One region of the Streptomyces sp. NPDC048172 genome, then DNA from elsewhere that is predicted to be linked to it. Evidence: riboswitches for the same ligand, from Rfam matches in the RefSeq annotation. Region 1 holds a riboswitch; the other holds the start of a gene.

The links. Region 1 has a riboswitch for cobalamin ahead of ACGF3A_RS39700 (ABC transporter substrate-binding protein). Riboswitches for the same ligand answer to the same signal wherever they lie in the genome.
Region 2: linked by a shared signal. The riboswitch ahead of ACGF3A_RS29475 (prenyltransferase/squalene oxidase repeat-containing protein) and the one ahead of ACGF3A_RS39700 (ABC transporter substrate-binding protein) in region 1 are both predicted to bind cobalamin.

Annotation. Positions count from the first base shown of each region.
Region 1 covers NZ_JBIDAT010000013.1:18,341-25,492, reverse strand. Annotated here, with positions in the region: gene ACGF3A_RS39715 (ABC transporter ATP-binding protein) at 1-921, opposite strand, end outside; gene ACGF3A_RS39710 (ABC transporter permease) at 918-1,742, opposite strand; gene ACGF3A_RS39705 (ABC transporter permease) at 1,739-2,686, opposite strand; gene ACGF3A_RS39700 (ABC transporter substrate-binding protein) at 2,707-4,293, opposite strand; cobalamin riboswitch at 4,346-4,472, opposite strand; gene ACGF3A_RS39695 (SGNH/GDSL hydrolase family protein) at 4,691-5,455, shown strand; gene cynR (transcriptional regulator CynR) at 5,452-6,357, opposite strand; gene ACGF3A_RS39685 (carbonic anhydrase) at 6,484-7,089, shown strand.
Region 2 covers NZ_JBIDAT010000007.1:9,981-17,132, forward strand. Annotated here, with positions in the region: gene ACGF3A_RS29470 (ArsR/SmtB family transcription factor) at 1-241, shown strand, start outside; cobalamin riboswitch at 797-938, shown strand; gene ACGF3A_RS29475 (prenyltransferase/squalene oxidase repeat-containing protein) at 1,084-2,352, shown strand; gene ACGF3A_RS29480 (SCO2322 family protein) at 2,376-3,011, shown strand; gene ACGF3A_RS29485 (energy-coupling factor transporter transmembrane component T) at 3,023-4,285, shown strand; gene ACGF3A_RS29490 (ABC transporter ATP-binding protein) at 4,282-5,910, shown strand; gene ACGF3A_RS29495 (ECF transporter S component) at 5,907-6,731, shown strand; gene ACGF3A_RS29500 (TetR/AcrR family transcriptional regulator) at 6,919-7,152, shown strand, end outside.

The DNA of each region.
Region 1 (7,152 bases):
CGGCCCGGCGAGCGGATCGCCGGACCGGCGGCGTACGGCGATCCCGACGGCGGCCACGGTGCCGCCACCCGCCGCGCCGCCGTCCTCCGCGCCCGGCTCGGACCGGTCCGGGCGCGGAGGGCGGCGCTCCGCGGCGAGCAGTTCCCGGGTCGCCCGGTGACGGCGGCCTGCAGGTCCCGGCGACTCGGTGCCGAGGAGGTCCGCCGTCGGACCCTCGTCCACGGCGCGGCCGTCTTCCATGACGGTCACGCGGTCGGCCGTCGCACGCACCAGGGGCAGGTCGTGGCTGAGCAGCAGCACTCCCACTCCGTCGTCGTCCGCCAGCGCCCGCACCGTCCTGCCCAACGCGTGGGCGAGCGCGGCGTCCAGGCCGCTCGTCGGCTCGTCCAGCACCAGCAGCCGGGCGCCCGTCACGAGGGCGGAGGCGAGCGCCAGGCGCTGCTGCTGGCCGCCGGAGAGCTGGTGCGGGAAGCGGCGGCGTACGGTCTCCCACTCCAGACCGGCGCGGGCCAGCGCGCGGCGCGCCGCGGGTCTCCGCGCGGCGCGTTCCGGATGGCCGAGCGCCGCCGTCTCCCTCAGCACGCCGCCGACTCTGCGGATCGGGTCCAGCACCGTCTCCGGGTGCTGCGGCAGGTGCGCCACGCGTCCGGCGCGCGCCGCCGGGCGCCGGTCCGGTGGCAGGAGGAGCAGGTCGGTGCCCGCGAGCAGGACGCTTCCGGTCAGCCGTACGCCGTCGCGTGCGGCCCCGAGCGCCGCCAGGCCCAGTGTCGTCTTGCCGCTGCCGGACGGCCCGACGACGGCGGTCACCGAACCCGCCGCGACGGTCAGCGCGACCTGGTCCAGCAGCGGGCGTTCCGCGCCCTCCGCGTACGCGGAGATCTCCGGGACGTCCAGCAGCGGTCCGCGGGCCGAGTCGGTCACGCGCTGCTCCGGTGGCGTGCGAGGGCGCGGTCCACGAGCAGGTTGCCGCCGACGCACAGCGCCGTCAGCAGGCCGGCCGGGACCAGTACGGCCGCGGGCTGGACGAACAGCGCGTCGCTGTTGCGCTCGATGAGCACCGCCCAGTCCGGCGAGGAGGCGGGCAGGCCGAGGCCGAGGAAGTTGGCGGAGGCCAGCAGGTACAGCACCACGGAGAACCGGCCCGCGGCGTCGGTGGCCAGCGGCGCCGCCAGCTCCCGCGCCAGGTGCCGCAGGTGGATGTACGCCCAGCCGTGCCCCTGCATCCGCAGCGCCTCGACGACCGTACGGGTGCCGGGTGCCAGCGCGGCTCCCCGTACGAGGCGGGCCACGGCCGGGACCTGGAGCAGCCCGGCGACCGTCACCAGCCAGTACCACTCACGGTGGCCGAGCGCCGCCAGGGTCATCAGCACCAGGAGTCCGGGGAAGGCGAGGAGCAGGTCCATCCCGCGCATCACCGTCTCGTCGAGGCCGCGCCTCGGGCCGGAGGCCAGCAGCCCCAGCGGAGTCCCCACCGCGAGCCCGACGAGGAGTGCCCCCAGCGCACCGCCCAGCACCGAGCCGCCGCCGTGCAGCACGAGCCGGAGCACGTCGCGGCCCAGGACGTCCGTGCCGAGCGGATGCCCAGCGCCGGGCGGCTGCGAGGGCAGCGCCCCCTGGTCCTGTCCCGCGAGCGGCCCCAGCAGTGGCCCCAGCAGCGGCCCCAGTACGGCCGCGAGCACCGGTACGCCCAGCAGTGCGAGGGCGATCCACGGACGGCGCCGCCAGAGAGTACGTACGCTCACGCCGTCACCTCCCGGCGCGGGGCCAGCCGGTGGGCCGCCAGGTCGCCGAGCAGGTTGACGGCGACGGCCGTACCGGCGAACAGCAGGGCGTACGCCTGCACCTGGGGCAGGTCGCGGTTCTGCACCGCCTCGATGAAGCCGCTGCCCAGCCCCCGGAAGCCGAACACGGCCTCCACCAGCACGGCGCCGCCCAGCAGCCCTTCCACGCAGCGCGCGAACTGCTGCGCGGCGGGGCCCAGCGCGCCCGGCAGCACATGGCGGAGGACCACGGTCCGCTCCCGTACCCCCAGCAGCCGCAGATGCCCGGCGACGGGGCCGTGCCGCCCGGCGGCCACCCCTGCCCGAATCTGCCGGGCCAGATCGCACAGGTGCCGGGCCGTCAGGACGAGGACGGGCAGCACCAGCACGGCCGGTTGCGCGAGCAGCGCGGCGGTGTCCATGCCGACGGCGGTCGCGGGCAGCAGCCCGGCCGTCAGCGAGACGGAGGCGACGAGCAGCAGCGCGAGGACGAACTCCGGTACGGAGTGCAGCACGACGGCGATCGTGTTCAGCGCCCGGTCGAGGCGGCTGCCCTCCCGCAGCCCGGAGACCGTGCCCAGCAGCGGCGCCAGCACCGTGACCAGCGCCAGCGCGGGCACGCCCAGCAGCAGCGTCACCCCGATACGGCGGCCGAGGTCCTCGTCCACCGGCAGCCCGGTCGTCGAGGAGAGCCCCAGGTCGCCGCCGAGCAGGCCGCCGAGCCAGTGCCAGAAACGGGCCCAGACGGGCTGGTCCAGCCCCAGCCGCCCGCGCAGGGCCGCCACCTGCTCGGGGGTGCCGTGCTCGCCGCGCAGCACGTCGGCCGTGTCGCCGGGCAGCAGTGAGCCGACCGCGAAGACGGCGACCAGCACCACCAGGGACTGGAGGACCGCCAGAAGGGAGCGCCGCAGGACGTATCCGCGCATCTCAGCCGAACCGGAGTCTCTCAACCGAGCCGGACCCGGTCGAACCGGGCCCAGTCGTGCGAGTTCGGCGGCGCGGCGCGCAGGCCGCGTACCGAGGGGCCGACGGCGTCGGTGGCATCGGAGAACGCCCACACCAGCAGCCCCGACTCGTCCCGGGCGATCCGCTGCGCGCGGGCGAGCAGCGCCAGCCGCTCCTTCTCGTCGCGGGTGGTGCGGGCGCGGGTCAGCAGCGCGTCGAACTTCTCCGAGGCGTACTGCGTCTGGTTGCGCGCCGCCCCGCCGCGGACGCGCTGCTGGAGGAAGTCGGAGACGGGCAGGGTGGAGGTGGTGTTGAAGGCGGCGACGCCCTTCGTCTTGATCTCGCTGAAGTACGTGCTGGAGGCGCGGGTGTTGACGCGCAGCCGCAGCCCCACCTCGCGCAGCTGCCCCTTCATCAGGTCGGCGGCGGCCTCCCACGCGGCGTCCACGGAGCTGGTCTCCACGGTGATCTCCAGCCCGTCGGCCCCGGCGTCCTTGACGAGCCCGCGTGCCTTCTCGACGTCGCGCTCGCGGGGCTTCAGGTCGTCGGGGTAGCCGCGCAGGCCCGTGCCGAACAGGTCGTCGCCCACCTCGCCGTGCCCGGCCAGCGCGACGCGGACCAGCGCCTTACGGTCGATCCCGAGCTGCACGGCGCGCACCAGCCGCGGGTCGTCGAAGGGCTTGCGGCCGGTGCGGAGCAGAAGCTGCTGCGCGGTGGCCCGCTTCGCCGTCAGCAGCCGCGTCGAACCCTCCTTCTTCAGCCGGTCGACGGAGGCCCCGGCCATGTCGGCCGCGTAGTGCACCTGTCCGGACAGCAGCGCGTTGAGCCGCGCCGACTCCTCGTTCGCGGGGACGATCTCCAGCTCGGCGATGTGCGGGGCGCCGTCCCAGTGGTCCGCCCAGCGCCGGTAGCGGGCGGTGCCGCCGGGCGTGAAGGAGACGTAGGTGAACGGGCCGGAGCCGACGGGCTTGCGGAAGTCCTTCGTCCCGTCGGGGACGATCTCGGTGCCGGGCCCGGCGAAGACGGTGGGGAACTCGAAGTTCGGCGCCTTCAGCACGAGGACGAGCGACCGCTTGCCCTCCGCCTTGCTGGCCCCGAAGTCGATCGCGGACAGCAGCTCCTGCGAGGGCGACCCGGTCTCGGGGTCGGCGGCCCGCCGGTAGCTGTAGAGGACGTCCTCGGCGGTGACCGGCTTCCCGTCGTGGAACTCCGCCTGGCGCAGGCGTATGCGCCAGCGGGTGCCGGAGCGGTCGCTCTCCCAGGACTCGGCGAGCCGCTTCCGTACGGACATGTCGTCCGCGTACGTACCGAGGGTGTCGAACAGCGCCTTGGCCCTGGCCTGGTCGACGAAGTTCGGGGCGACATGGGGATCGAGGGTCTCCTGCGAGCCGCCCGCCGTGAACGCGGCGCGGAACCGGTCCCCGCCTCCCCCTCCCTTCGTGTCGCCGCCGCAGCCCGTGAGCAGTCCCGAGGCGGCCAGTGCCAGCCCGCCTCCCGCCGCCAGCACCCCTCGTCGGCCGGGCTCCGGCCGCCGCCCCGTCTCTGCCTCTGCCTCCGCCTCCGCCTGCGTACGGGCACGCGTCGTCACAGTCGATCCTCTCCGGGGTGTCCTCGCCCCTGCTGTCGGACCGGCGACGGGTCAGTCTCCTGGCTCCCGGATCATCGCTCGCCTCCGCCTTCCCGTCCGCGCGCGGACAGTGGCATGCGGGAGGGCCGCTTCCCGGTCACAGTGGCGGGACCGCGCCGGATTCGCACCGGCTTCCTGGTCCCCGTCGCCTCGTGCGCTCATTGTGACGCATGGGGCGACGGCGAAGCCGCCGCGGGTGCGGCGTCCGTATCCTCTCCCTGGCGGGAGCGCGCGCACGCGCTCGGACCGGGCAACCGGGCGTCGATCAGGAGGGATTCCGACCGTGGCCGTGCCGCACGCCGATCACCAGGACCAGAACCAGGACCACGACGACCGCGGCGGTCAGCACCGCCGGTACCTGCGCTATGTCGCGCTGGGCGACAGTACGACCGAGGGCATCGGCGACGGGGACGAGGAGTCCGGGTACCGCGGCGTGGCCGACCGGCTGGCCGACCGGCTCGCGGCCACCTCCCCGGAGCTGCGGTACGCCAACCTGGCGGTACGGGGATGCGGCACCGACCACGTCCGCACCGTGCAGCTCCCTGCGGCGCTCGCGCTGCGCCCCGATCTGGCCACCGTCGTCGCGGGGGTCAACGACTTCCTGCGCCCCCGGTACGACGTGAACCGGGTCGCGGGGCACCTGGAGGCGACGTTCGCGGAACTCACCGCCGCCGGGACGCACGTGGTCACCCTCACCTTCCCCGACCTCGGGAAGATCGCGCCGCTCGCCCGCCCGATCGCCTCCCGGGCCCGCGCGCTCAACGCCCGTATCCGCGAGGCCGCCACGCGGCACGGCGTCACCGTCGTGGACACCGCCGTCCACCCCGTCACCGTCGACCCGCGCCTGTGGAGCGCGGACCGGCTGCACCTCTCGCCGCTCGGGCACGCCCGCTCCGCCGCGGCCTTCGCCCACGCGCTCCGGCTCCCCGACACCGACAGTTCCTGGACCCTCCCGCTCCCCGCGCTGCCCGCGCCGAAGCCGCGGGAAGCCCTCCGTACGGAACTCCGCTGGGTCGCCACCTTCCTCGGCCCCTGGATCCTGCGCCGCCTGCGCGGCCACTCCTCCGGCGACGGCCGCACCGCCAAACGGCCAGAGCTGACACCCGTCGCGGCCACCGCCTAGGGCGCTGCGTAGCCGCGGCTGCGGATGAGGTCGTGGGCGAGCTCGGTGAAGGCGCGGGTGGCGGCGCTGCGGTAGGCGCCCTCGCGGTGCAGGAGGGTGACGGTGCGGGACGGCAGGGGCGGGTCGAGGGCGAGCGGGGTGAGGTGGGGGTCGTCGTGGGTGAGGGCGTCGGGCAGGACGGTGGCCAGGGGCGTGCGCCGGACGATCTCGGTGAGGGCCTGGACGGAGTTGGCCTCGACCGCGACAGGGGGTGCGACCCGGTGCTCGGTGAAGTAGGCGTCGACGTGGGTACGGGTGGCGAAGTCGCCGCTCAGCAGGGCGAGTTGGATGTCCGCCAGGGCCCGTACGGGGACGGGGGCCGGCCGTACGGGTGAGCCCTGCGCCGCGGTGACGAGGCTGAGGGTCTCGGTGAACAGCTGAGTGGGCGTGACGCTGGGCAGGTGGGTCCCGGCGAAGGCGATGCCGAGGTCCAGGTCGTCCGCGAGCAGGGCGGCCTCGATCCGGTCCTGGCTCGTCTCGGTCAGGGACAGCCGGACGCCGGGGTGGCGGGCGTGGAGCCCGGCGGTGAGCGGCCCGACGAGGTAGGCGGAGAAGGTCGGGGTGACACCCAGGCGCAGGTGGCCGCGGGAGAGGTCCAGGACGTCGTGGACGGCGCGCTCGGCGGTGGCCAGGTCGCGCAGCGCGCGCCGGGCGTGGTCGGTGTAGACGGCACCGGCGTCGGTGAGCCGCACGCGGCGCCCCGTGCGGTCGAGCAGCTGCACGCCCAGGGCCCGCTCCAGCTGCCTGACCTGCTGGGAGAGCGTGGGCTGGGAGATGTGCAGCTCCTCCGCGGCGCGGGTGAAGTTGCCGTGCTCGGCGACGGCGAGCAGATAGCGCAGGTGACGCAGCTCCAGGACGGCCATGGACACAACTATAGATGGCACCACTAGCAGGCATGGTGAGCAGCTCTTGGACTCTATAGGTGCAGGTCGTGCAGGGTGGATTTCACCAGCCCGCAGAGGCTCGGCCGCCATCGAAGGAAGTGAGCCATGCAGGACCTCGCCGAGGGCGTCGCCCGTTTCCAGCGGGACGTCTTCCCGGCCAAGGCGGAACTCTTCAGCCACCTGGCCGCGCATCACACGCCGCACACGCTGTTCATCGGCTGCTCGGACGCCCGCGTCGTGCCCGAGCTGATCACCCAGGGTGAGCCGGGCGAGCTCTTCGTCATCCGCACCGCGGGCAACCTCGTCCCCGCCTACACCCCCGGCGCCAACGGGGTGACGGCCAGCATCGAGTACGCCGTCGGCGTGCTGGGGGTGACCGACATCGTGCTCTCCGGGCACTCCGCCTGCGGCGCGATGACGGCGCTGGCCGAGGGCCACGACCTCAGCGGCACGCCGGTCGTCGCCGACTGGCTGCGGCACGCGGACGCCGCCGTGGCCGGCACCGCCGGAATGGCGGCGGGCCCGGCGAAGGTGGGCGCCCTGATCCGCCGGAACGTCTCCGCGCAGCTGACCAATCTGACCACTCACCCCTCCGTCGCCCGTGCGCTGGCGGAGAGGAGAGTGACGCTGCACGGCTGGGTCTTCGACATCGCCACCGGGCGCGTCGAGTCCCTCGGCGGCGCCGGTACGGACACCGCCCTCGCCTCCTGACCGAGGCCCGGCCAGGACCACCGACCACCGACCACCACACCCAAGAACCCCCTCAGAGAAGGA
Region 2 (7,152 bases), on a different contig from region 1:
GCTGGGAGAGCTGCTGGGCCGCACGCGGGCCGCGCTGCTCCGGGCGACGGGATGCGGCTCGTCCACGACAGAGCTGGCCCGCCTCCTCGATGTGACCGGGCCTGCAGTGAGCCAGCACACCGCTGTGCTGCGCGAGAACGGCCTTCTGGTGACGGTACGCAAAGGTGGCCGCTCCTTCCACAGCGTCACCGCCCAGGGCCGAGCCCTACTCCAAGCCGCCCAACACGGCAGCCTCCAGTAAGAGCCGCACCCGAGGTGCCCCGGGCTGTGCTTCGCGGACTGCGAGTGCATCGTGGCTAGTCGCGCAGTTCCCCGCGCCCCTAACGGGGCACTCCTGCTTCTCCCTCCACCCCTCTGAGCTTGGGAAGTCTGCGCAAGGCGCAGGGTTGGCAAGCGCAGCCCCCCACGCCGGGTGCCCCGCGTACAAGAGCCGCGCCCGGGGAGCCCCGGGCTGTGCTTCGCGGGCCGCGCCCGCATCGTGGCTGGGCGCGCAGTTCCCCGCGCCCCTAAAGGGGCAAGCCCAAAAGTCTTGGACCGGTCGCGCCCACGCGGCGGAGCCGCAAAACAAACACAGCCCCGGGCCCCTGATCGGGCAAGCCCCGAGGTGTCGTGACCGGCGCGCCCACGCGGCGGAGCCGCGAAGCAGACACAGACCCGTGCCCCTGGAGGGGCAAGCTCTGTTGCGTGGTGGAGCCGGGAAGTAGACGCAGGGGCGTGGCTCTGGGCGGGCGAGGTCTGGTCTGTTGGTGAGCTGAGGGGTCGTGGCGAGGGCACCTGGGGGCGGTCTTTCACGGTCGTACGGCTAAAGTGGCGGGGCAGACAGCAGCGTCTCCGTTCGGGGGAAGCCGGTGGGAATCCGGCGCTGACCCGCAACCGTGAGCGGCGAGCACCACACGGCGCCGCGAGCCGGATCGCCCGCCCGGAGGCACAGGCTCCTGCGGTGCCCCGCCAGCGGGGCACCGCACGGCACCGTCGGGGTATACGGAGCCGAGCCCGGTGTGCCGCCGCGCGACCACGCGTGACGGGACGGCCGTGCACGGCTACGGCCCACCCGTCACGTCACCGTCAGCGAAAGGCACCCGCATGTTCCCGCGCCCGCGCCAGCGCCACCGCTTCTCCGTGGCCGTCGCCGCCTCCCTCGCGCTCTGCGCGGTCACAGCGGCAGTCGCCCCCGTCGCCGTGGCCGACGAGAAGCTGCCGCCGGAGCTGTACGGGAAGGGCGACCCGAAGTTCGACGGGGTGTGGCGGCAGTCCGTCGCGCTGCTGGCGCTGGACGCCGCGGGCGCGAAGCCGTCGCCGAAGGCGGTGAGCTGGCTGTCGACGCAGCAGTGCGAGGACGGCTCGTTCCCGGCGTACCGCGCCGACCCGAAGGCGAAGTGCGACGCGAAGAAGACCCCGGCGGACGTGAACGCCACGGCCATCGCCGTACAGGCCCTGTCCGCCTCGATCGGCGGGCCGAACGCCGGGACCGACAAGGCCCTCGACTGGCTGAAGTCCGTCCAGAACAAGGACGGCGGCTGGGGCTACAACCCCGGCAGCCCCTCCGACGCGAACTCGGTCTCCGTCGTCGTCGGCGCCCTCGTCGCCGCGGGCAAGGACCCGGCCGCGTGGAAGAAGGACGGCAAGACGGCGTTCGACGCGCTGCTCTCCTTCCAGATCGACAAGGACACCAAGGACGCGAAGAAGGACGCGTACGGCGCCTTCGCGTACCAGCCCGGCAAGGGCGACAAGCTCGACCCGAACGACGACGCCACCGCGGCGGCCGTGCTCGCCGGGATGCGCCAGGGGCTCGCGCTCTCCGGCGACAAGGAGGGGCACGGCGCGTCCCCGAAGAAGGAGGCGGAGAAGGGTGCCGACTACCTCACCGCCACGCTGAAGAAGAACGACGGCCATCTCGTGGCCGTCACCCCGGGCGCCAAGGACAAGGGCAAGGGCAAGGGCCAGCCGGACTACGCGAACACCGCCGACGCCGTGATCGCCCTCTCGGCCGCGGGCCGCAAGGACGAGGCCAAGAAGTCCCTCGACTGGCTCGGCGACAACCTCGGCAAGTGGGACAAGGCCAAGGACGACCCGGCGGCGCTCGGCATCCTGATCCTCGCCAACCGCGCCACGACCAATGGCGACCCGGCGCAGCTCGGCGGCACCGACCTGCTGAAGCGCCTCACGGCGACGGGCCCGAAGCCCGCCGCGATGCCGTCCCACGAGAAGAAGGGCGAGGAGGACAAGAAGGAGGACAAGAAGGACGACGACGGCGGGTCCCTGCCCACCTGGTCGTTCATCGTCGTGGGCGTCGCGGCCGGGGCGGGCATCGGCATCTGGCTGAGCGGACGCCGGAAGAAGCAGTCGCTGTGAGGCGTCTGCTGACCGTGCTGGGCATGCTGGGCGTGCTGCTCCTTGCCCTGCCGCTGGGCATGGCGGGTACGGCGCAGGCCGCCAGGGACGGCTACCGCTACTGGTCGTTCTGGGAGCGGAAGGGCGACGGCGGCTGGGCGTACGCGACGAAGGGCCCGGCCGTGCTGCGCCCCGGCGACGGCGACGTGCTCGGCTTCCGCTTCGCGCTCAGCGAGGACTCCAAGGACGCCACCCGGCCGCGCGGCGGCATCGCCTTCGACGCGGCGTGCGCCCGTACGGAGAAGAAGTCCGGGACGAAGCGGGTCGCGCTGCGCCTCGACTTCGGCACGCGCGGCGACGCGCCCGGCGGGGAGAAGCCGCCCGGGGCGCGTACGGCGTGCGCGCGGATCGACGAGGACGGTTCGGCGGCCGACGCGCTCGCGGCCGTCGCCGAGCCGCTCCGCTACAACTCCGACTCCCTCCTCTGCGCCATCGACGGCTACCCCCGCAAGGGCTGCGGCGAGGTGGCCTCCAAGGAGGAGAGCGACAGCGACAGCTCCTCGGGGAAGAAGAAGGACGACGACGGGGGCATGTCCACGGGGCTCGGCATCGGCGCGGGCGTCGCCGCCGTGGCCGTCCTCGGCGCGGCGGCGCTCTGGCAGGCGCGCCGCAGGAGGTGAAGGCCACCCGTATGGCCAGGCCGCCCCGCGCGGGGGCGCTGCGCGCGCCCCTGGCGACCCGCTCCACCTCGCTCCACCCCGGGGCGTGGTGGCTGTGGGCGCTCGGTCTCGCGACGGCGGCCTCGCGTACGACGAACCCGCTGCTGCTCGGCCTACTGATCGTCGTCGCGGGGTACGTCGTCGCCGTACGCCGCACGAACGCGCCGTGGGCCCGCTCGTACGGCGCGTTCCTGAAGCTCGGCCTGCTGGTGCTGGGCATCCGGCTGGTCTTCGCGTTCTTCCTGGGCTCGCCGGTCCCCGGGACGCACGTCCTGGTGACGCTCCCCGAGGTGCCGCTGCCCGACTGGGCGCAGGGCGTGCGCGTCGGCGGCAGGGTGACGGCCGAGGGCATGGTCTTCGCGCTCTACGACGGGCTGAAGCTGGCGACGCTGCTGATCTGCGTCGGCGCCGCGAACGCGCTCGCCAACCCGGCCCGCCTCCTCAAGTCGCTGCCCGGCGCGCTGTACGAGGCGGGGGTCGCGGTGGTCGTCGCCATGACGTTCGCGCCGAACCTGGTGGCCGACGTGCAGCGGCTGCGCGCGGCCCGGCGGCTGCGCGGCCGGAGCGACCGGGGACTGCGCGGGGTGCTCCAGGTGGGGCTGCCGGTCCTGGAGGGCGCGTTGGAGCGCTCGGTCGCGCTCGCCGCCGCGATGGACGCGCGCGGTTACGGGCGTACGGCCAGGGTGCCGCGCGCCGTACGCCGTACGACCGCGGCGCTCACGGTCGGCGGCCTGCTGGGCGTGTGCGCGGGCACGTACGGACTGCTGGCCTCGGAGGGCGCCGCGTTCGGCCTGCCGGTGCTGCTCGGCGGGCTCGTCCTGGCGCTGGCGGGGCTGGCCCTGGGCGGCCGCCGCACGGTCCGCACCCGCTACCGGCCCGACCGCTGGGGCGTGCGCGCCTGGCTGGTCACCGCCTCGGGGGTGGCGGTGGCGGCGGCCCTGCTCGTCACCGACGCCGACCTCGACCCCCCGGCCGTCCCCCTGACAGCACCCCAGCTGCCCCTGTTCCCGGCCGCGATGATCCTCCTGGGCCTCCTCCCGGCGGTGATCGCTCCGGCGCCGTCCCCCGTACGGAAGAGCGCCCCGCGGGAGGGCGCCCCGCAGGGGCGCGGGGAATGGGGGTACCTCCCTGCTCGAAGAGCTTGGGGGAGCGAGCAACCACGACACAGCCGCAGTCTGCGGCGAAACAGCGAGGGGCAGCCCGTGACCAGCACCCCGGAAGAGCCCACGAAATGATCCACTTCGAGAACGTCAGCGTCACCTACGAGGACGCCACGGAACCGGCACTCGCCCTCGTGGACGCGGACATCCCCGAGGGCGAGCTCTGTCTCCTCGTCGGCCCCTCAGGGGTCGGCAAGTCGACATTGCTCGGCACCGTCAGCGGACTCGTCCCGCACTTCACGGGTGGCACCCTGCACGGCAGGGTCACCGTCGCGGGCCGCGACACCCGTACGCACAAGCCCCGGGAACTCGCCGACGTCGTCGGCACCGTGGGCCAGGACCCCCTGGCCCACTTCGTCACCGACACGGTCGAGGACGAGCTGGCGTACGGCATGGAGTCGCTCGGCCTCCCGCCAGGGACGATGCGGCGGCGCGTCGAGGAGACCCTCGACCTGCTCGGCCTCAACGAGCTGCGTGACCGCCCCATCGCCACCCTCTCCGGCGGCCAGCAGCAGCGCGTGGCGATCGGCTCCGTGCTCACCCCGCACCCGCGCGTGCTCGTCCTGGACGAGCCGACCTCGGCGCTCGACCCGGGCGCCGCCGAGGAGGTCCTCGCCGTCCTCCAGCGCCTCGTGCACGACCTGGGCACGACGGTGCTGATGGCCGAGCATCGGCTCGAACGGGTCGTGCAGTACGCGGACCAGGTGCTGCTCCTCCCCTCCCCCGGCGCCCCGGCCCGGCTGGGCGACCCCGCCGAGCTGATGACGGTCTCGCCGGTGCGCCCGCCCGTCGTCGAGCTGGGCGCGCTGGCGGGCTGGTCGCCGCTCCCGCTGTCCGTACGGGACGCCCGGCGCCGGGCCGCGCCCCTGCGCGCACGGCTCGAAAACCGGACCCCGCCGAGGACAACCGCGCCGCCCCGCGAGGCACCCGTGCTGGCGGAGACCTCGCGCCTCACCCTCCTCCGCGGGCGGGTCACGGCGCTGCACGAGGTGACGCTCTCCCTGCGCGCGGGCGAGACGGTCGCGCTGATGGGCCGGAACGGCGCGGGCAAGTCGACGCTGCTGGGCAGCCTCGTCGGGCTGCACGCCCCGACCTCCGGCACGGTCTCGGTCGGCGGCGGGCCCCCGCACCGTACGCGCCCCGCCGAACTGCTGCGGCACGCCGGGCTCGTACCGCAGGAGCCGCGCGACCTGCTCTACGCGGACACGGTCGCGCGCGAGTGCGCCTCGGCCGACCAGGACGCGGGCGCGGCGCCCGGCACCTGCCGCGCGCTGGTCTCGGAGCTGCTGCCGGGCATCCCCGACAGCACCCACCCGCGCGACCTGTCGGAGGGCCAGCGCCTCGCGCTCGCCCTGGCGATCGTGCTGACGGCGAGCCCGCCGCTGCTCCTGCTGGACGAGCCGACGCGCGGCCTGGACTACGCGGCCAAGTCCCGCCTGGTGACGGTCCTGCGCGAGCTCGCGGGGCGCGGCCACGGCACCGTACTGGCCACGCACGACGTCGAGCTGGCGGCGGAGGTCGCGCACCGCGTGGTGATCCTCGCCCAGGGCGAGACCGTCGCGGACGGCCCGACGGCGGAGATCGTCACCTCGTCCCCGGCCTTCGCGCCGCAGACCTCCAAGATCCTCGCGCCCGAGCCCTGGCTGACCGTGCCGCAGGTGCGGGAGGCGCTGGGCGGAGCAGAGGGGGCGACGGCGTGAACGTACGCGCGATCCGGCTCGGTCCCCGTTCCGTCACGGCGCTCGCGCTGACGAGCGCCATCGGCGTGGCCGCGTTCGGCTGGCCGCTGCTCGCGAGCGGGACGTCGGGGCTGGCCCACTCGCGGGACGCGCCCTGGCTCTTCGCGGCGCTGCTCCCCCTGCTCCTCGCCGTCGCCGTCGCGACGATCGCGGACACGGGGCTGGACGCCAAGGCCGTGGCGATGCTCGGCGTGCTCGCGGCGGCGGGCGCCGCTCTGCGCCCGCTCGGCGCGGGGACGGCGGGACTGGAGCCGATGTTCTTCCTGATGGTGCTCTCGGGCAGGGTGCTGGGCCCGGGGTTCGGGTTCGTGCTCGGGGCCGTCTCGATGTTCGCGGGGGCGCTGCTGACGGGCGGCGTGGGCCCGTGGATGCCGTTCCAGATGCTCACCATGGGCTGGGTCTCGATGGGCGCGGGCCTGCTGCCGGGGCCCGAACGGCTGCGCGGGCGGCGCGAGCTGCTGGCGCTGGCGGCGTACGGCGCGGTCGCGGCGCTGCTCTACGGCCTGGTGATGAACCTCCAGGGCTGGCCGTACATCGCGGGCCTGGGCTCCGGGATCTCGTTCGTCCCGGGCGATCCGCTGCACGAGAACCTGGCCCGCTTCCTCGCGTACGTCCTCGCCACCTCGCTCGGCTGGGACGTGCCCCGGGCGCTGCTGACCGTCGTGCTGACGCTCACGCTGGGCGGCACGGTGCTGCGGGCGCTGCGCCGGGCGACCCGCCGCGCGGCGTTCGACGCGAGCCCCGTCTTCACGGAGCCGGAAGTGCCCACTGCCCGGCAGTGACGCCGTGTCCCCGCCCTCCCCCGAATGACGAGAACACGGCGTCGCCCCCTCCTCCGCCCCTCTCCCCCGTTCCCCCCGGGGCGGTTTCCGGGCGCGGAACTTGCCTCGGAGGCAAGAGAACGCCCGTTCTCACGGAAAGGACCGTAGTCTAGAGAACGCACGTTCTCAAGCGGGGGGAGTGACGGGGATGGACGCCAGGACCAGCGGACGGCCCGAAGAACAGCCCGGCGAACAGTCCGGCGAGCAGCCCAGTGAGTGTTCACATGTGCTGGCCGTCGCCGACGCGCTGTTCTACGCGCACGGGATCCAGGCGGTCGGCATGGACCGCATCAGGGACGCGGCGGGGGTGTCCCTCAAGCGCCTCTACCGCTGCTTCCCCTCCAAGGCGGAGCTGGTCGAGGCGTATCTGCGGGGCCGGGAC